3 regions of the Klebsiella sp. A52 genome follow, and region 3 is predicted to be linked to each of the others. Evidence: predicted binding sites of a transcription regulator. Region 3 holds the regulator's gene; each other region holds the start of a gene.

Region 1 (6,960 bases), 2.0 Mb from region 3:
TAACCTATGTATTCAGTTAACGATAGTGCAACGAATTGCACTGGGTTTCCCCATTCGGACATCGCCGGCTATAACGGTTCATATCACCTTACCGACGCTTTTCGCAGATTAGCACGTCCTTCATCGCCTCTGACTGCCAGGGCATCCACCGTGTACGCTTAGTCGCTTAACCTCACAACCCGAAGATGTTTCACTTCTGATTGCGAAAATTTGAGAGACTCGAACACACATTAACTGTGTGTCGTTTCAATTTTCAGCTTGATCCAGATTTTTAAAGAGCAAAATTTCACAATGCACTTAACAGTACATTTTGAAATTTATCATTTATCAAACAATCTGTGTGGACACTACAAAGGCAGGTTCTTTAAGGTAAGGAGGTGATCCAACCGCAGGTTCCCCTACGGTTACCTTGTTACGACTTCACCCCAGTCATGAATCACAAAGTGGTAAGCGCCCTCCCGAAGGTTAAGCTACCTACTTCTTTTGCAACCCACTCCCATGGTGTGACGGGCGGTGTGTACAAGGCCCGGGAACGTATTCACCGTAGCATTCTGATCTACGATTACTAGCGATTCCGACTTCATGGAGTCGAGTTGCAGACTCCAATCCGGACTACGACATACTTTATGAGGTCCGCTTGCTCTCGCGAGGTCGCTTCTCTTTGTATATGCCATTGTAGCACGTGTGTAGCCCTACTCGTAAGGGCCATGATGACTTGACGTCATCCCCACCTTCCTCCAGTTTATCACTGGCAGTCTCCTTTGAGTTCCCGGCCGGACCGCTGGCAACAAAGGATAAGGGTTGCGCTCGTTGCGGGACTTAACCCAACATTTCACAACACGAGCTGACGACAGCCATGCAGCACCTGTCTCAGAGTTCCCGAAGGCACCAAAGCATCTCTGCTAAGTTCTCTGGATGTCAAGAGTAGGTAAGGTTCTTCGCGTTGCATCGAATTAAACCACATGCTCCACCGCTTGTGCGGGCCCCCGTCAATTCATTTGAGTTTTAACCTTGCGGCCGTACTCCCCAGGCGGTCGACTTAACGCGTTAGCTCCGGAAGCCACGCCTCAAGGGCACAACCTCCAAGTCGACATCGTTTACGGCGTGGACTACCAGGGTATCTAATCCTGTTTGCTCCCCACGCTTTCGCACCTGAGCGTCAGTCTTTGTCCAGGGGGCCGCCTTCGCCACCGGTATTCCTCCAGATCTCTACGCATTTCACCGCTACACCTGGAATTCTACCCCCCTCTACAAGACTCTAGCCTGCCAGTTTCGAATGCAGTTCCCAGGTTGAGCCCGGGGATTTCACATCCGACTTGACAGACCGCCTGCGTGCGCTTTACGCCCAGTAATTCCGATTAACGCTTGCACCCTCCGTATTACCGCGGCTGCTGGCACGGAGTTAGCCGGTGCTTCTTCTGCGAGTAACGTCAATCGCTAAGGTTATTAACCTTAACGCCTTCCTCCTCGCTGAAAGTACTTTACAACCCGAAGGCCTTCTTCATACACGCGGCATGGCTGCATCAGGCTTGCGCCCATTGTGCAATATTCCCCACTGCTGCCTCCCGTAGGAGTCTGGACCGTGTCTCAGTTCCAGTGTGGCTGGTCATCCTCTCAGACCAGCTAGGGATCGTCGCCTAGGTGAGCCATTACCCCACCTACTAGCTAATCCCATCTGGGCACATCTGATGGCATGAGGCCCGAAGGTCCCCCACTTTGGTCTTGCGACGTTATGCGGTATTAGCTACCGTTTCCAGTAGTTATCCCCCTCCATCAGGCAGTTTCCCAGACATTACTCACCCGTCCGCCGCTCGTCACCCGAGAGCAAGCTCTCTGTGCTACCGCTCGACTTGCATGTGTTAGGCCTGCCGCCAGCGTTCAATCTGAGCCATGATCAAACTCTTCAATTTAAGTTTGATGCTCGTGAATTAAACTTCGTAATGAATTACGCATGTTCACTCAGAGACTTGGTATTCATTTTTCGTCCGAGGACGTTAAGAATCCATGTCACTTTGAGTGCCCACACAGATTGTCTGATAAATTGTTAAAGAGCAGTTGCGACGCGCTTTAGCGCTCTGTCGCGAGGTGGCGTATATTACGCTTTCCTCTTTCAGAGTCAACCCTGAATTTCAGAATTTTTCTCTTCAACCGAACCGGCTGTTTGTGTGAAGTGATTCACATCCGCCGTGTCGATGGAGGCGCATTATAGGGAGTTCTCGAGCACCTGCAATAGAAAAATTGCAGAAAAATGACTGACTGCTGCATTCCCCAGCAAAACCCCGCTTTATACCCTTTTACACACAGAATTATCCACAGGCACACGGCAAAACACGGCTTAAACCCCGGTACATCCATTGCCATATAAGGAGAGAACCATCGGCTTAAAGAGAAAGATAAAAATTCGCGAGCGTTGCGCAAACGTTTTCGTTACAATGCCGCGCTATGACACGGATGCCCGGTTGGGTGCGTTAGGTGAGTTTTTAGGCAAAAACTCACCTAACGCTCTCTGTAATGTTCAAATCCTGGGGATTTAATACCATGCAACAACGTCGTCCAGTCCGCCGCGCCCTGCTCAGTGTTTCTGACAAGGCAGGTATCGTCGAATTCGCGCAGGCGCTTTCCGCTCGTGGTGTCGAGCTGCTGTCCACCGGCGGCACCGCTCGCCTGCTGGCAGATAAAGGCCTGCCGGTTACCGAAGTCTCTGACTACACCGGTTTCCCGGAAATGATGGATGGACGCGTGAAGACCCTGCATCCGAAAGTACACGGCGGCATCCTCGGTCGTCGCGGTCAGGATGACGGTATCATGCAGCAACACGGTATCGCGCCTATCGATATGGTTGTCGTTAACCTCTACCCGTTCGCCCAGACCGTCGCTCGTGAAGGATGCTCGCTGGAAGACGCGGTGGAAAACATCGATATCGGCGGCCCGACTATGGTGCGCTCCGCGGCGAAGAACCATAAAGATGTCGCCATCGTGGTTAAGAGCAGCGACTACGACGCCATCATTAATGAGATGGACGCCAACGAAGGTTCTCTCACGCTGGACACCCGTTTCGACCTCGCGATTAAAGCCTTCGAACACACCGCCGCTTACGACAGCATGATCGCTAACTACTTCGGCAGTATGGTTCCGGCCTATCACGGCGAAAGTAAAGAAGCCGCTGGCCGCTTCCCGCGTACCCTGAATCTAAACTTCATTAAGAAGCAGGATATGCGCTACGGCGAAAACAGCCACCAGCAGGCTGCCTTCTATATAGAAGAGAATGTAAAAGAAGCCTCCGTGGCGACCGCCACCCAGCTGCAGGGCAAAGCGCTCTCGTATAACAACATTGCCGATACCGATGCGGCGCTGGAGTGTGTGAAAGAGTTCAACGAGCCGGCCTGCGTTATCGTTAAGCATGCCAACCCGTGCGGCGTTGCCGTCAGCGACTCGATCCTCGACGCCTACGATCGCGCTTACAAAACCGATCCAACCTCCGCCTTCGGTGGCATCATAGCCTTTAACCGCGAGCTGGATGCTGAAACCGCGCAGGCGATCATCTCTCGCCAGTTCGTCGAAGTGATCATCGCGCCATCCGCCAGCGAAGAAGCGCTGAAAATCACCGCCGCTAAGCAGAACGTTCGCGTGCTGGTCTGCGGCCAGTGGGATGCTCGCGTCGCGGGTCTCGATTTCAAACGTGTCAATGGCGGCCTGCTGGTTCAGGACCGCGATCTCGGTATGGTCACCGCGGGCGAACTGCGCGTGGTCAGCAAACGTCAGCCGAGCGAGCAAGAGCTACGCGATGCGCTGTTCTGCTGGAAAGTGGCGAAATTCGTCAAATCCAACGCCATCGTTTATGCCAAAAATAATATGACCATCGGTATCGGCGCCGGTCAGATGAGCCGCGTCTACTCGGCGAAAATTGCCGGGATTAAAGCCGGTGACGAAGGTCTGGAAGTGAAAGGCTCCGCCATGGCTTCTGACGCCTTCTTCCCGTTCCGCGATGGTATTGATGCCGCCGCGGCCGTCGGCATCACCTGCGTTATCCAGCCGGGCGGCTCTATCCGCGATGAAGAAGTAATTGCCGCCGCGGACGAACATGGTATCGCCATGATCTTCACCGACATGCGCCACTTCCGCCATTAATTCACGGAGCAGCAGATGAAAGTATTAGTAATCGGCAACGGCGGGCGCGAACACGCGCTGGCCTGGAAAGCGGCCCAGTCGCCGCTGGTTGATACCGTCTACGTCGCGCCGGGCAACGCGGGCACCGCTCTGGAGCCGGCGCTGCAAAACGTCGCTATCGGCGTTACCGATATTCCGGCGCTGCTACGTTTCGCGCAGGATGAAAAAATCGACCTGACGATCGTTGGCCCGGAAGCGCCGCTGGTCATTGGCGTAGTGGACGCGTTTCGTGCCGCAGGGCTCGCCATCTTCGGGCCAACCGAAGGCGCCGCGCAGCTGGAAGGTTCAAAAGCCTTCACCAAAGATTTCCTCGCTCGTCATCATATCCCGACGGCGGAATACCAGAATTTCACCGAAGTTGAGCCTGCGCTGGCTTACCTGCGCGAGAAAGGCGCGCCGATCGTCATCAAAGCCGACGGTCTGGCGGCGGGTAAAGGCGTTATCGTGGCGATGACCCTTGAGGAAGCCGAAGCGGCGGTGAAAGATATGCTGGCCGGTAACGCCTTTGGCGATGCAGGCCACCGCATCGTGATTGAAGAATTCCTCGATGGCGAAGAAGCCAGCTTTATTGTCATGGTCGACGGCGAGCACGTCCTGCCGATGGCCACCAGCCAGGATCACAAGCGCGTCGGCAACGGCGATACCGGCCCGAACACCGGCGGTATGGGCGCTTACTCCCCGGCGCCGGTAGTGACCGATGAAGTCCATCAGCGCACCATGGAGCGGATTATCTGGCCAACAGTTAAAGGTATGGCCGCTGAAGGCAACACCTATACCGGTTTCCTGTATGCCGGTTTGATGATCGATAAGCAGGGCAACCCGAAGGTTATTGAGTTCAACTGCCGCTTTGGCGATCCGGAAACTCAGCCGATCATGCTGCGCATGAAATCCGATCTGGTAGAGCTGTGCCTCGCCGCCTGCGCGGGCAAGCTGGACGAGAAAACTTCCGAGTGGGATGACCGCGCCTCGCTGGGCGTTGTGGTGGCCGCCGGCGGCTATCCGGGCAACTACAACACGGGCGATGAGATCCACGGTCTGCCGCAGCAGGAAGCGGCAGACGGTAAAGTCTTCCACGCCGGCACCAGGCTGTCTGACGACCAGCGCGTAGTCACCAACGGCGGACGCGTGCTGTGCGTAACCGCGCTGGGTGACACCGTGGCGCAGGCGCAGCAGCGCGCCTATGAACTACTGACCGATATTCGCTGGAACGGCAGCTTCAGCCGTAACGATATCGGCTGGCGCGCCATCGCGCGTGAAAAAACTAACGGCTGAGTTTTGCCAGCAGCGTTTTACGCGTAATGCCTAACTGACGGGCGGCTTCAGTTTTGTTGCCGCCCGTTTTTTCCAGCGCCGACAGTATGACCTCTTTTTCGACTTCCACTAACGGCTGAATCAACGCCTCATCGTTGCCAGTAACCGGCTGCGTCGTACCTGCTATCGCCAACGGCAGTTCACGCTCGGAAATGTATTCTCCGGTCAGTAGCACCACCGCCCGCTCCACCGCATTTTCCAGTTCGCGGATATTCCCCGGCCAGCCGTAGTGAATCAACAGGTCCATCGCCTGCGGCGTAAATCCCTGCACCGTTTTACGATTGCGTTCGGCATAGCGCTTAAGAAAGTGCTGCGCCAGCGGTGGAATATCTTCACGCCGCTGACGCAGTGGCGGCATATCAATGGTTACGACGTTCAGGCGATAATAGAGATCCTGGCGAAAGCGCCCGGCGCTTACCTCCTCCGCCAGATTACGATGGGTGGCGGCAATTAGCCGCACATCGACAGAAAGCGTCTGATTACTGCCAACGCGCTGCACTTCGCGTTCCTGAATCGCCCGCAGCAGACGCACCTGCATCAGCGGCGAGATATCGCCAATTTCATCAAGAAACAGCGTGCCGCCATCCGCCTCGACAAAACGCCCTTCCCGCCGCCGCTCCGCGCCGGTAAAAGCCCCTTTTTCATGACCGAACAGCTCGGACTCCAGCAGCGACTCATTGAGCGCCGCGCAGTTTAGCGTCACCAGCGGCTTCTCGCGGCGCTCGCTGCAAGCGTGGATGGCGCGCGCCACCAGTTCTTTACCGGTTCCCGATTCGCCGCAGATCAGCACCGTCGCATCCGAGGGCGCCACCAGCGTAATATTGTTGATAAGCGCCTGCATTGCCGGGCTATCGCCAATCATGCCCCATTGCGAATCCGTCGCGGCGCTGGAATCGCCTTCACTCTGCCGGGTATGCGCCAGCGCCTGAACCAGCGTCTGCTGTAGAGTGTCAAAATCCAGCGGCTTGACCAGATAATCCAGCGCGCCGGACTTAATAGCCTCAACCGCCGTGCCGACGCTGGAGAACGCCGTCATGATTAATACCGGAATCGCCGGGTTATAGGCTTTGATCTCTTTTAATGTCGCGATACCGTCCATCTCCGCCATGCGGATATCGCATAGCACCAGGTCGAACACCTGCCGATGGATCTGTTCCAGCGCCTGCAGGCCGTTGTGGGCTAACGCCACTTGATAGCCCCAGCCACGCAGCAGCGCCTGCAAAATCGTGCAGTGGCTAACGTCATCATCGACGACCAGAATCTGTATTTTATCGCTGCTCATCTTCCCTCCGTTGAGCATCCACCGGTAACCAAAGCGTAAATATCGCTCCGGCCCCCGGCTGACTTTCGGCGCGGATTGTCCCGCCATGTTGTTCGATAATATTCTGTACTACCGCCAGCCCCAGCCCCGTGCCGTCCGCCTTGGTGGTGAAATAAGGGGTAAAGATGGCCTGCAGTTCTTCATCGCTCATCCCCTTACCG
Region 2 (6,960 bases), 510 kb from region 3:
TCGTAAAACGCCGATGATGAGCAGCGCGTTGAACAACGTGGTGGTCAACCCGCCGTGGAACGTGCCGCCGACGCTGGCGCGCAAAGATATCCTGCCGAAGGTGCGCAACAATCCAGGCTATCTGGAACAGCATGGTTATACGTTGATGCGCGGCTGGAACAGCAAAGAAGCTATCGATCCGTATGGTGTCGATTGGTCTACCATCACCGAGAAGAATCTACCGTTCCGTTTCCAGCAGGCGCCGGGCGCGCGCAACTCGCTGGGGCGGTATAAGTTCAATATGCCAAGCTCGGATGCTATTTATCTCCACGATACGCCGAACCACAATCTGTTCCAGAAAGATGTTCGCGCGTTGAGCTCGGGCTGCGTTCGCGTCAATAAAGCATCTGAACTGGCGAATATGCTATTGCAGGATGCGGGCTGGAATGATTCACGCATTTCCGACGCGCTGAAGCAGGGGGATACGCGCTACGTCAATATTCGGCAAAATATTCCGGTTAATTTATATTATTTGACCGCCTTTGTTGGCGCTGATGGACGTACACAATATCGAACAGATATTTACAATTACGATCTCACCGCGCGATCCAGCGCACAAATTCTGCCAAAAGCGGAACAATTAATCAGGTAAATGAAGTAGTTCTGCGAAAAATGTTGTCCTAGCACTGAACGAAATCGGGCCATGGTCGTCTACAAGGCCCGTATTTCCTGGGGTGAGGCTGCCTTGACGTTGGCAATAATGCCCGGTAAGGTGCCTTTCGTGCGCCAGAAGTGCATATACATATAATCCGCAAAAATGTATTGCGGCGGTCAGTACGAAAACGCTCTCCTGCTGAGCTTTATTAGCGGTAAGGGAGCGTTAGCGCGTCGTCAGCCAAATACGTTGTAGCGGAATAGTATATTACGATTCATTTACCTGTAGACCTGATTATCATGGACAAATTTGACGCTAATCGCCGCAGATTGCTGGCGTTGGGTGGCGCTGCCCTCGGTGCTGCCGCCATTCTCCCTGCGCCGGCATTTGCCACCCTCTCGACCCCCCGACCGCGTATTTTGACGCTGAATAACCTGCACACCGGTGAATCACTCAAGGCGGAGTTTTTCGATGGTAGAGGCTATATTCAGGATGAATTAGCAAGACTTAACCATTTTTTCCGTGATTTCCGCGCGAATAAAATTAAGTCTATTGACCCAGGATTATTCGATCAGCTTTATCGCCTACAGGGACTACTCGGCACCAATAAGCCTGTCCAGCTCATCTCCGGTTATCGCTCCGTCGATACCAACGATGAACTTCGCGCACGAAGCCGTGGTGTAGCGAAACATAGCTATCACACCAAAGGCCAGGCGATGGATTTCCACATTGAAGGCGTTGCCTTAAGCAATATTCGCAAAGCGGCGTTATCTATGCGCTCAGGTGGTGTAGGATACTACCCACGTAGCAACTTTGTGCATATTGATACCGGTCCGGTACGGCACTGGTAACGAAAGGAGCATCATGAACTATCGTATTATTCCGGTCACGGCGTTCGCCCAGAACTGTTCTTTAATTTGGTGTGAACAAACCCGGCTTGCCGCTCTGGTCGATCCTGGCGGCGATGCCGAGCGCATCAAGGAAGAAGTCGCGGCGGCAGGCGTCAGCCTGATGCAGATCCTGTTGACGCATGGTCACCTGGATCACGTCGGCGCGGCAGCCGAGCTGGCGCAACATTACGGTGTGCCAATTATTGGACCGGAAAAAGAAGATGAGTTCTGGCTGGAAGGATTGCCGGCGCAAAGCCGCATGTTCGGGCTGGATGAATGTCAGCCTTTGCAGCCGGACCGCTGGCTGAATGAAGGGGATGTGGTAACCGTCGGCAATATCGCTTTGCAGGTATTGCACTGTCCTGGCCATACCCCGGGGCACGTGGTTTTCTTTGACGATGCCTCGCGTCTGCTGATTTCCGGCGATGTGATTTTCAAAGGAGGAGTAGGACGCAGCGACTTCCCGCGAGGCGACCACGGCCAGTTGATTGATGCGATTAAACGTAAACTGTTGCCTTTGGGCGACGACGTGACGTTTATCCCCGGTCATGGCCCGTTATCGACGCTGGGATATGAGCGCCTGCATAATCCGTTCCTGCAGGATGAAATGCCGGTCTGGTAATGCCTGACCTTAAGCAAGTAAAAAAGGCCGCGTTTGCGGCCTTTTTCTTATGCGTCAGGGCTGAGAATTACAGCACCGCGACGATGGCTTCGCACAGCGGCGCCATATTATCAGGCGTCATGCCGGCAACGTTGATACGCCCGGACGCGACCGCATAAATAGCGAACTCTTCACGCAGACGCAGCACCTGCTCTTTGGTCAGGCCGCTAAACGAGAACATCCCATTCTGTTTGGTGATAAAGGTAAAGTCGCGGCTGGCGCCTTTTTCCTGCAGAGTATTCACAAATAGTAAGCGCATGCGCTGAATACGCTGGCGCATATCGGTGAGTTCTTGTTCCCAGATGGCGCGCAGCGCGTCGTTGCTGAGAATCGTCGCCACCACCGAGGCGCCGTGCGCCGGCGGGTTTGAGTAGTTGGCGCGGATAACCGCTTTCATCTGGCTGAACGCGCGATCGACGGTGTCCTGATCGGCGGCAACCAGCGTACAGGCGCCAACGCGCTCGTTATACAGGCCGAAGTTTTTCGAGTAAGAGCTGGCGACCAGTAGCTCTTTATGCAGCGCGGCAAACGCGCGCAGGCCTTCAGCGTCTTCTTCCAGACCGCGGGCGAAGCCCTGGTAGGCGAAGTCAAACAGCGGCAGCCAGCCTTTTTCGGCGGACATTTGCGCCAGCTGTTGCCACTGTTCCAGCGTTGGATCGATGCCGGTTGGGTTGTGGCAGCAGCCGTGGAACAGCACAACGTCGCCCGCCTGCGCTTCGTTCAGGCTGGCCAGCAGACCGTCGAAATCAAGCTGGTGGTTAGCGGCATCGTAGTAAGCGTATTCACGCACTTCCAGCCCGGCAGCGCCGAAAACGCTTTTATGGTTCGGCCAGCTTGGGTTGCTTACCCATACCCGTTTAACGTCGGTGTTTTTGGCAAGGAAATCAGCCGCTACGCGCAGGCCGCCGGTGCCGCCTGGGGTTTGGGCGGTACGGGCGCGCTTATCGCCGATAATTGCGCTTCCTTTACCGAACAGCAGCTCCTGAGTGCAACGACCAAACTCCGGAATACCATCAATACCGAGGTAGTTTTTGGTGGTTTCATTTTCCAGCAGATATTGCTCGGCTTTTTTTACGCTGGTCAGAACAGGCGTTTTACCTGTCTCATCTTTGTAAACACCAATTCCGAGGTTAATTTTGCCTGGGCGGTCATCGGCACGAAACAGATCGGCCAGGCCCAGAATAGGGTCGGCAGGGGCGGCTGTAATGTTCTCAAACATGACGAGGTTCCATTGTGATTACTGAGGGAAATCCGCTATCAGGGTAACGGTAGATTTACAAATTGCCAACCGTTTGCGACAAAAAGCGAGAAGGTTTTTGCAAGTTACGATCTTCGTCTTAGTAACGCAGAAAAGCAGGACCGAAGTCCTGCTTTTTAGGCATATCACGAAGGGGTGTACTACAGATTAGAACTGGTAAACGATACCAACCGCAGCCTGGTCGTCGGTGGCAACGCCTGCTTCACGAGTATAGGAGTTGTCGTCCAGCTGGTTGAACTTGTACGCCGCGTACACGTTCATGTTTTTGTTGAAGTAGTACCAGGTACCCAGTTCAATGTATTTAACCAGGTCCGCATCGCCGCCGCCGAAGCCGCCGCGAGCCTGCAGATTTTTACCTTTAGTCTGCACGTAGCCGAGGGACGGACGCAGACCGAAATCGAACTGATACTGAACCACAGCTTCGAAGTTCTGAGTTTTGCCCGCGAAGTAGTTATCTTCTTCCGGGGTCATGTTGTAAGTCTGGGAGTACATAACAGCGGCGTAGATGTTGTTAGCATCGTACTTAGCAGAGGTTGCCCATGCTTCAGCTTTGTTACCGTTGCCGTCGCGCTTCTGGTCAACGCTACGGTTGGAGTTAGCGTAACCTGCGGACAGCGCGATACCGTTATCAAACGCGTAGGTTGCCGCGGTGCTGAAGCCGTCGCCATTCTGTTTACGAACAACGCGGTCGTGATCGTTTTTACCCTGGTACTGCAGCGCGAAGCTCAGACCGTCCACCAGACCGAAGAAGTCTGAGTTACGGTAGGTGGCCACGCCGTTGGTACGGCCGGTCATGTAGTTATCGGTGTAGTTCCAGCCGTCGCCGCCCCACTCAACCAGCATATCGGTTGCGGATTCGACGTCGTAGATGGCGCCGTAGTTACGGCCATAGTCGAATGAACCATATTCGCCCGCTTTCAGACCGGCGAAGGCCAGACGGGTTTTAGTGGTCTGGGAACCTTCAACGTTGGACGCATCCATGTTGTATTCCCACTGGCCGTAACCGATCAACTGGTCGTTGATTTGGGTTTCGCCTTTCAGGCCGATACGGGCATAGGTGGTGTCGTCGCTGCTGGTGTCACCATTGGTGGTCCAGACATGTTCGCCAACCATTTTTCCGTAGAAATCCAGCTTGTTACCATTTTTGTTATAGATTTCCGCAGCGTTGGCCGCACCGGCTACCAGCAGGGCAGGGATCACCACTGCCAGAATATTGCGCTTCATCATTATTTATTACCCTCATTAATATTTTTTATATGACACTTGCCACCGCCGCCAATAAATTCCGTCAATGAAAATTTACAGAACTATTGAAGATAGTTTGGTGTCTGAAGGCATCTTTCCATCGGTGGTGCCGTTTCGCTAGCCGGAAAATGCTACCAATATCGTAAAGTAGTAACAAAAAGAAAAAACATGTAACCAAATATTTATTTTTGGGAACTTTGTGAACTCAATCAAAATTCCGTTCCACTTTGCGAAGATTGTCACCTTCTTATATATATCTATATGAATTAGTTATGAATATTTTCGCTAAAGACAGATTTGATTATTTTTTGTCTCAGTTTGGCTCCTTTTTCGTTCAGGCGCCTTTTTTGCATAACGTGCGCGTAATGATTAAAAAATAGCCAATTCAATCAGTGTATTCATTTGTGTCTTAACATAAGGTGCGAAATCTACGTACTAAGGGTAAGGAAATAGTGAGTAACATAATTACGAATTGTGAAGGTTGATGTTTAAGTTTGTTGAAATTCGCTCACGAAAATTGACATAAAAAAAGGCCGGCTTGCGCCGACCTTGTCAGTGTTTTAACGAAACGCGATTAGAATGTGGCGTTACGTGGCGTACGTGGGAAAGGAATCACGTCGCGAACGTTCTGTACGCCGGTTACGTAGGCGATAAGACGCTCGAAGCCCAGACCGAAGCCGGAATGCGGGACGGTGCCGTAACGGCGCAGATCACGATACCACCAGTAGTCTTCTTTATTCAGACCCATTTCGGCCATACGCGCGTCCAGAACATCCAGACGCTCTTCACGCTGGGAGCCGCCGATGATTTCGCCGATGCCCGGCGCCAGAACGTCCATTGCGGCGACGGTTTTACCGTCTTCGTTAAGGCGCATGTAGAACGCCTTAATGTCTTTCGGATAGTTTTTCACGACCACCGGCGCTTTGAAGTGCTCTTCGGCCAGATACCGCTCATGCTCGGAGGAGAGATCCACGCCCCAGTACACCGGGTTTTCAAACTGCTTGCCGCAGTTTTCCAGGATAGTGACGGCGTCGGTGTAATCAACCTGGGCGAAATCAGCAGAGACAAAACGCTGCAGACGGTCGATGGCGTCTTTATCTACGCGCTCGGCAAAGAACTTCATGTCATCCGCACGCTCTTCCAGTACCGCCTTGAAGACGTACTTCAGCATGGCTTCTGCCAGACCGGCAACATCGTTGAGGTTGGCGAAGGCAACTTCCGGCTCCAGCATCCAGAACTCCGCCAGGTGGCGGCTGGTGTTGGAGTTTTCGGCGCGGAAGGTTGGGCCGAAGGTATAGATTTTGGACAATGCGCAGGCATAGGTCTCACCGTTCAACTGGCCGGAAACGGTCAGGAACGACTCTTTACCGAAGAAGTCTTTATCGAAATCGACTTTACCCTGGTCGTTACGCGGCAGGTTTTCCAGATCCAGCGTCGATACGCGGAACATTTCACCGGCGCCTTCGGTATCGGAAGCGGTGATAAGCGGGGTGGATACCCAGAAGAAACCCTGTTCGTCGAAGAAGCGATGCAGCGCCTGCGCCAGGGTGTGGCGTACGCGCGCTACCGCGCCAATCAGGTTGGTGCGCGGACGCAGGTGCGCCACTTCACGCAGATACTCGATGCTGTGGCGTTTCGCCGCCATCGGGTAGGTGTCCGGATCTTCAACCCAGCCGGTGACTTCCACGCTGGAGGCCTGGATTTCAAAGCTCTGGCCCTGACCCTGGGAGGCCACGACTTTACCGGTGACGATAACCGAACAGCCGGTGGTCAGGCGCAACACTTCCTGATTGTAATTGGGCAGAGAATTATTAATAACGGCCTGTACAGGATCAAAGCAGGAACCGTCATAGACGGCGAGGAAAGAAAAGCCAGCTTTAGAATCTCGGCGGGTACGCACCCATCCGCGCACGGTGACTTCGCTGTCAACGGCAACGCGGCCCTGGAGTACGTCGGCTACAGGCACAACGCTCATAATATTCTCTCTATATAGTCCAATAAAAAAGTCTCTTCCCCTTCAACGGGGGGATATCTATGTTACCTGTCATCTTCCATCAGACAAGCAGAATTCGCATCATAAAGGGATAATTTGACAATAAATAATAAAGAAAAAGGAGCCTGAGAGGCTCCTTGTTGAAATTAACTCGCCTTTTTAATCGGCGGCAGATCGAAGGCCTCACGCAGGGCACGGACGAAAGCCTTGTCGTGGCAGATGGTTTTACCCGGGCTATCGGAGAGTTTCGCCACCGGCTTGCCGTTACATTCTACTAGT
Region 3 (6,960 bases):
AGCGATTTGACGTTGGATCGTTTCTAAAGTGGTGCTCATTGTCGTGCTTCCTTAAACATCTTTACGGCAGTAATTTGTCATTGTAGCGTCCTGGACGCAGGACCGATAATAACATTTTTTTCACTCGCCACATTTTATCTTCAGTCGTCTGAAGTTGCCTTAAAAATATCACTTTGTAACGCCGCCGCGAGGCGAATTGCGCACTTTCTGTACGGGTCGGCGATTCTCTGACTTATTTTTTTGCAATCGTTAACCAAACGACATTTTAGATACAAAAGAGTATTAACTTTCTGGCTTTTTATGCTTTAGAATCATTCCGGTTTGTCATTCACCGTCAGGCATTGGTATATGTCTGTAATTTAATCAGGGGATTGCTCAGTGGCGCGGCTCAATAAAATCGCGATATCGCTCTGTGCATTACTGTTTACATCTATCTCGCTTACGCCATTGGCGCATGCTTCAGGGCATACGCACGCTTCGGCTACGCCGAAGGCGCATCCGGCGAAAGGCTCCACCGCCGAGCGTAAGAAGAAAGCGGCACAGAATAAATCTAAATCCACCGCTAAAACTACCCGTAAAAAAACCTCAAGCGCAAAGCACCCTACCCGTACTACCGCAGCAAGCCAAACCGCACTTAATCGTCAAGCCGCCGGCGCCACCAAAAAATGCGTGTTGCGCAAAGGTTATAAAAAGCAGTGTGCGAAAACGGTAACATCCAGCGAAGCAACGTCGCTGGCGTTGAACAGCGTAAAAAGCAAATGCGTAGTGCGTAAAGGCTACAAAAAGCGCTGTAAACCTGTTGCCGATGAACCGAATCTGACGATTGCCGATGCGCACAAAGCCCGGGTGCAAAAAGCGCAAAGCACCGCGATGAATAAACTCATGGATCAGCTAGGCAAGCCTTACCGCTGGGGAGGCTCCTCTCCGCGCACCGGTTTTGACTGTAGCGGGCTAGTTTATTACGCCTATAAAGATCTGGTTAAAATTCATATTCCGCGCACCGCTAACGAAATGTATCACCTGCGCGATGCCCGCCCGGTTGACCGCGATGAACTGCAAAGCGGCGACCTGGTCTTCTTCCGCACCCGCGGACGCGGCACCGCCGACCACGTTGGCGTTTACGTTGGAAACGGAAAGTTTATCCAGTCGCCGCGTACCGGCCGTGACATCCAGATAACCTCTTTAAGCGAAGATTATTGGGTTCGCCACTACGTCGGCGCGCGCCGTGTGATGACGCCAAAAACCATTCGTTAAGAAACGCCGATCCCGGTTTGCCGCTGCGGCGGCATACCGTTCTGCTGTATATTCCCCTCCTCTTGCAGATTCAGCGGATACTGCATACGCTCCTCCAGTTGCGCGGGGTGACGGCGATAACTGGTCGGCGACATACCAAAATGACGACGGAAAGTACGGCAGAATGTCGCCTGGCCTTCAAACCCGAGCAGCAATGAGATACTCAGCGCCGAATCCTTCGTCTGTTTGAGAATGCCGGCGGCAATGGTCATTTTGCGTCGGCTCACATACGTTCCCAGCGTATAACCGGTAATCAGCGCGAACTGACGCTGAAAGTACCAGTGCGAATAACCCGATTTTCGCGAGATCGCGGTAACGGGGAGCGCGGTAAAAATGTTGTCTTCGATCCATTCGATAATATCTACGACGATCGGAATGATATGTCCGCTGACCATTTCATGTTTGTGCGCCATCTCTTTTCATCCATCAATTATGAGCTTTATGCTTGTTCAATAACGATTTCTTACTCCGAGGTCCGTTGCCTGCAGAGACAATTATATTTGTCATACAATTAAAATTAATCCTAATGATTATTGGGCATGAAAGTCATTCCCATTACGCATAATGCTCGCAAGCTAATGTTTTATAGCGATCTAAAAAGATAACAGGCGGTGAAGATACGAAGCGTTTTAGTCGTAGGCAGGCGCGTCGATGGGGAATTTGCGAATCATATCGCTCGCCATGTGCCAGACTGGCGAAGGCTTAATCAGTCGCGTTAGCAATGAATAACCTTTGTTGTTGTAAGTCTTTTAACTGACTTCAGCAAATGTTAACATTCTCAACACAATAACATGTAACACTCGCGACAGCGTTACACAGTAAATACTGTATTCAGGTGAATTTTCACCTAATTAATGTGAGAAAAAACAAAAAGTTATAAGGAGAGTAGCAATGTCGTTTGAATTACCTGCATTACCATATGCAAAAGACGCCCTGGCGCCGCACATTTCCGCAGAAACCCTGGAATACCATTACGGTAAGCATCACCAGGCCTACGTGACCAACCTCAACAACCTGATCAAAGGCACCGCTTTTGAAGGCAAATCTCTGGAAGAGATCGTTCGCTCTTCTGAAGGCGGCGTCTTCAATAACGCAGCGCAGGTCTGGAACCACACTTTCTACTGGAACTGCCTGGCGCCGAACGCCGGCGGTGAGCCGGAAGGCGAACTGGCCGCAGCGATTAACAAATCTTTCGGTAGCTTCGCTGATTTTAAAGCGAAATTCACCGATGCCGCGGCGAAAAACTTCGGCGCAGGCTGGACCTGGCTTGTTAAAAACGCAGACGGCAGCCTGGCTATCGTCTCCACCAGCAACGCCGGCACTCCGCTGACTACCGATGCGACGCCGCTGCTGACCGTTGATGTCTGGGAACACGCCTACTACATCGACTACCGCAATGCCCGTCCTAATTATCTGGAACACTTCTGGGCGCTGGTAAACTGGAAATTTGTTGCCGCTAACCTGGCAGCATAAAAACAAAACCGCAGCAGGATTACCCCGCTGCGGTTTTTCTTAGTGCGACTTAGTTATTCGCTAATGCTTCTTCTGGTTGCGAACGCCCGCCAAACAGCACCACCGCCAACGCCAGCCCGGCAATAATCGCCCCCATCACCGGCACAAAAGCATACCCGAGACCGCCGGATATCACCGCGCCGCCCGCCGCCGCGCCCAACGCGTTGCCGAGGTTGAAAGCGCCAATATTCACCGATGATGACAGGCCCGGCGCTTCGTGCGCCACGCGCATTACCCGCATCTGCAGCGGCGGAACGACCGCGAAGGTTGCCGCGCCCCACACGACCATGCTGACGGCAGCACCCAGTTGCGATTGCGCCAGCAGCGGAATAGCCAACATGATGGCAATCAACAACAGCAGGAATCCTTTCAAAGTGCCGGAGACTGAACGGTCGGCAAACTTACCGCCCAGATAGTTGCCAAGCGAGAAACCGACGCCGATTAATACCAGCATGGCGGTAACAAACAGCGGTGAAGCGTTGGTGATGGTATGCAGTACCGGAGAAATGTAGGTATACAGCGTGAACATTGCCCCGGCGCCCAGCACGGTGGTCAACAGCGCAGAGAGTACCTGAGGCCGCATTAATACCGACAGCTCGCGCTTCACGTTCGGACGCTCGCCGGCGCTACCTTTCGGCAGGGAGAACCACAGGCTTACCATCGCAATTAACCCCAGACCCGCCGTGGCCAGGAACGACATTCGCCAGCCGATGGTTTCACCAAGCCAGGTGGCAGCCGGTACGCCGCCGATATTGGCAATGGTCAGCCCCATAAACATGGTCGCAACCGCGCTGGCCTGTTTGTGTTTTGGCACCACGCTTGCGGCAACGACCGAGCCAAGGCCAAAGAACGCGCCATGATTGAGGCTGGTGATAATGCGCGACAGCAGTAGCGTCGTGTAATCCGGCGCAATAGAAGAGAGCACGTTGCCGAGGGTGAAGATCCCCATCAGGAAGATCAATGCATTGCGGCGAGCGCGATGCGACAGCAGTAACGTCATTAACGGCGCGCCGACCATCACGCCAATGGCATAGGCGCTAATCAGCATCCCCGCGGCCGGAATAGAAACATCTACGCCTTTGGCGATAACCGGCAGTAATCCCATCGGGGAAAACTCAGTGGTACCGATACCAAAGGCACCGATCGCCAACGCGAGTAAGGGAAAGTTGATTTTCATTCAGAGACTCCATCAGGCCGATTCAGGACACGGCATTACATCAGAAGCCAAAAGCATGACATCAATCACAGAAAAACAGAAGTAAACGAAATGACAAAAGATTTTTGCAGATCTGCTAATAATGGCGGGATAGGAGGGGAAGCCCCCTCCCTGCTGGAATCAGTGCAGTACCGCGGTCAACGCGGCGGCGACGATCAGACCCAGAACAATAACCGTCGTTGTCAGCGAAAACTTTAAATTTGTGTCCATCAATTTTCTCCCCTGATTATCCCCACATAGAAAGTGAGCTTGCTCATTTTTGCACAAAAATATGCAAAAATCTTCCCGGATTTAGAGTGATGCACATTTTTGCTCTTCCCCTTTGCCGCGAGATAGGACAAAATCCCACGCTAATTTGAAAGCGTATCGGCCATTGACCCCTTCCTGTCGTTCTGTGTCGTTTTCCCAGGTGTTGCAATGTTGATCATTGTATACAGGGTGTGTATAGGCAAACGTTTACGTATCGATAATCAGACGATCAGGTCAAGGTCTGGAGTGAGAAGTAATGGCAACTATTAAAGATGTAGCGAAACGCGCAAACGTTTCCACTACAACTGTATCACATGTGATTAACAAAACCCGTTTCGTGGCGGAAGAGACGCGCAATGCGGTGTGGGCGGCAATTAAAGAACTCCACTATTCGCCAAGCGCCGTGGCTCGCAGCCTGAAAGTCAATCACACTAAATCGATCGGTCTGCTGGCCACCAGCAGCGAAGCGGCCTATTTCGCTGAAATTATCGAATCCGTAGAAAAAAGCTGCTTCCAGAAAGGCTATACCCTGATTCTGGGCAACGCCTGGAACGATCCGGAAAAACAGCGCGCCTACTTGTCTATGATGGCGCAAAAGCGCGTTGACGGCCTGCTGGTGATGTGTTCCGAGTACCCGGAGTCCGTACTCAGTATGCTCGAAGAGTATCGTCATATCCCGATGGTGGTGATGGACTGGGGTGAAGCCAAAGCGGACTTTACCGACTCGGTTATCGATAATGCCTTTGAAGGCGGCTATATCGCCGGCCGTTACCTGATTGAACGCGGCCATCGTGAAATTGGCGTTATTCCGGGCCCGCTTGAGCGTAACACCGGTGCCGGACGCCTGGCAGGCTTCATGCAGGCAATGAAAGAAGCGCATATCAATGTGCCGGAAAACTGGATTGTTCAGGGCGACTTTGAACCGGAATCCGGCTACCGCGCCATGCAGCAGATCCTCAATCAGCAGCACCGCCCAACCGCCGTGTTCTGCGGCGGCGACATCATGGCGATGGGCGCTATCTGCGCCGCCGACGAAATGGGCCTGCGCGTACCGCAGGACATTTCGCTGATCGGCTATGATAACGTGCGTAACGCCCGCTACTTCAGCCCGGCGCTGACCACTATACATCAGCCAAAGGACTCGCTCGGGGAAGCGGCATTCAATATGCTGCTCGATCGCATTGTTAATAAACGTGAAGAGTCGCAGTCCATTGAGGTACATCCGCGTCTTATCGAGCGCCGCTCGGTTGCCGACGGCCCGTTCGTCGATTATCGCCGCTAACGCCCTCCCCCCGGCGCCGGTTATTCCGGCGCCCGCAACCACTCCCGATTCAACGTTTCGCTGTCGCCAAGATAGTCAAGTAGCCAGCTCAAAGCGGGTGAGGCATCGCTTTGTTGCCAGGTCAGGCAGCAGGCGGCATCCGGGAATGGGTTTTCCAGCGTTAAGGCCGTCCACTCCCCGCTATCAATATGCGGGCGGGCAAAGTGGCCTGGCACCATCCCGACGCACAATCCTGCTGAAAGACAGGTGGCTGAAGATTCCCAATCCGGCACCACCACCCGCTTCTGGTTATCCAGCAGCCAGGTTGTGCGCTTCGGCAGCGAGCGTGAGGTATCTTCGCGCACCAGTGACGGCCAGTTGCGCAACACGTCATCGCTGAGCGGCCCTTCCATCTGCGCCAGCGGATGGCTGCTGGCGACGACACAATGCCAGTTCAGCATCCCCATATCGCGGAAAGCGTAACGCCCGCCCACCGGAATCGAACGCGTCGCGCCAATAGCTAATTCTACCCGCCCATCGGCTAACGCATCCCAGACGCCGTTGAAAACTTCCTGAAAAACGATCAGTTCGACATCGCTAAAATGGCGATAAAAATCAACAATCATCTGGCGCATCCGCGCCGGTTTAACGATATCGTCCACCGCAATCGACAGCTGGCCACGCCAGCCGTTAGCAATCTGCTGGCACTGCTGGCGGGTGATCTGCATTTTTTTGATAACAGAACGTCCTTCCTGCAAAAACCAGTGCCCGGCGGGGGTCAATTCAACATCACGATGGCGACGTTCAAAAAGCGGAACCGCAAGCCACTCCTCCAGTTGTCGCACCGTATAGCTCACCGCCGAAGGTACGCGGTGCAACTCCTGCGCCGCGGCGCTGAAACTCCCGTTACGCGCCACAGCATCAACCACTTCTAAGGAATATTCAGACCACATATTCTGCCTGCAAAATTTTTGAATGCATGTGACAAATAATAGCGTTTCACAAGGCGGATTACACTCCCTACACTCTGCGGCATCGTACCTGCATCAGTAGAAAGAGAACGTTATGCAACAACCTGGGAAAGGATTTTTAGTGTGGCTGGGCGGCCTGAGCGTGCTTGGCTTTCTGGCCACCGACATGTATCTACCGGCCTTTGCCGCCATTCAGCAAGACCTCAACACCTCTGCCGCATCGGTTAGCGCCAGCTTGAGCTTATTCCTCGCGGGCTTCGCGATCGGCCAGCTGTTCTGGGGGCCGCTGTCGGACCGCTATGGTCGGAAACCGATTCTGCTCGCCGGGCTGGCTATCTTCGCTCTTGGCTGCCTTGGGATGCTGTGGGTACGCGATGCGACGCTGATGCTGGTACTGCGTTTTGTCCAGGCGATTGGCGTATGCGCCGCCGCGGTGACCTGGCAGGCGATGGTGACCG

The links. Region 3 encodes PurR, which represses purine synthesis genes. Its sites were predicted from a motif close to CANGCAAACGTTTGCNTG; they were not measured.
Region 1: purH (bifunctional phosphoribosylaminoimidazolecarboxamide formyltransferase/IMP cyclohydrolase) is a predicted target of PurR. The motif match lies at 2,412-2,429, and genes of this name have one in related genera.
Region 2: KGA69_RS22035 (amino acid aminotransferase) is a predicted target of PurR. The motif match lies at 3,467-3,484, and genes of this name have one in related genera.

What each region holds. Positions count from the first base shown of each region.
Region 1 covers NZ_CP074437.1:1,066,799-1,073,758, forward strand. The annotation lists rRNA gene KGA69_RS04950 (23S ribosomal RNA) at 1-172, opposite strand, end outside; rRNA gene KGA69_RS04955 (16S ribosomal RNA) at 371-1,910, opposite strand; gene purH (bifunctional phosphoribosylaminoimidazolecarboxamide formyltransferase/IMP cyclohydrolase) at 2,539-4,128, shown strand; gene purD (phosphoribosylamine--glycine ligase) at 4,144-5,439, shown strand; gene zraR (sigma-54-dependent response regulator transcription factor ZraR) at 5,429-6,760, opposite strand; gene zraS (two-component system sensor histidine kinase ZraS) at 6,747-6,960, opposite strand, start outside.
Region 2 covers NZ_CP074437.1:4,641,908-4,648,867, reverse strand. The annotation lists gene ldtD (L,D-transpeptidase) at 1-631, shown strand, start outside; gene KGA69_RS22045 (YcbK family protein) at 934-1,485, shown strand; gene KGA69_RS22040 (MBL fold metallo-hydrolase) at 1,499-2,146, shown strand; gene KGA69_RS22035 (amino acid aminotransferase) at 2,214-3,404, opposite strand; gene ompK35 (porin OmpK35) at 3,591-4,670, opposite strand; gene asnS (asparagine--tRNA ligase) at 5,263-6,663, opposite strand; gene pncB (nicotinate phosphoribosyltransferase) at 6,828-6,960, opposite strand, start outside.
Region 3 covers NZ_CP074437.1:4,131,887-4,138,846, forward strand. The annotation lists gene KGA69_RS19535 (Grx4 family monothiol glutaredoxin) at 1-39, opposite strand, end outside; gene KGA69_RS19540 (C40 family peptidase) at 379-1,254, shown strand; gene KGA69_RS19545 (helix-turn-helix domain-containing protein) at 1,251-1,706, opposite strand; gene sodB (superoxide dismutase [Fe]) at 2,185-2,766, shown strand; gene KGA69_RS19555 (MFS transporter) at 2,816-3,982, opposite strand; gene KGA69_RS19560 (cytochrome bd-I oxidase subunit CydH) at 4,142-4,231, opposite strand; gene purR (HTH-type transcriptional repressor PurR) at 4,527-5,552, shown strand; gene punR (DNA-binding transcriptional activator PunR) at 5,573-6,484, opposite strand; gene punC (purine nucleoside transporter PunC) at 6,597-6,960, shown strand, end outside.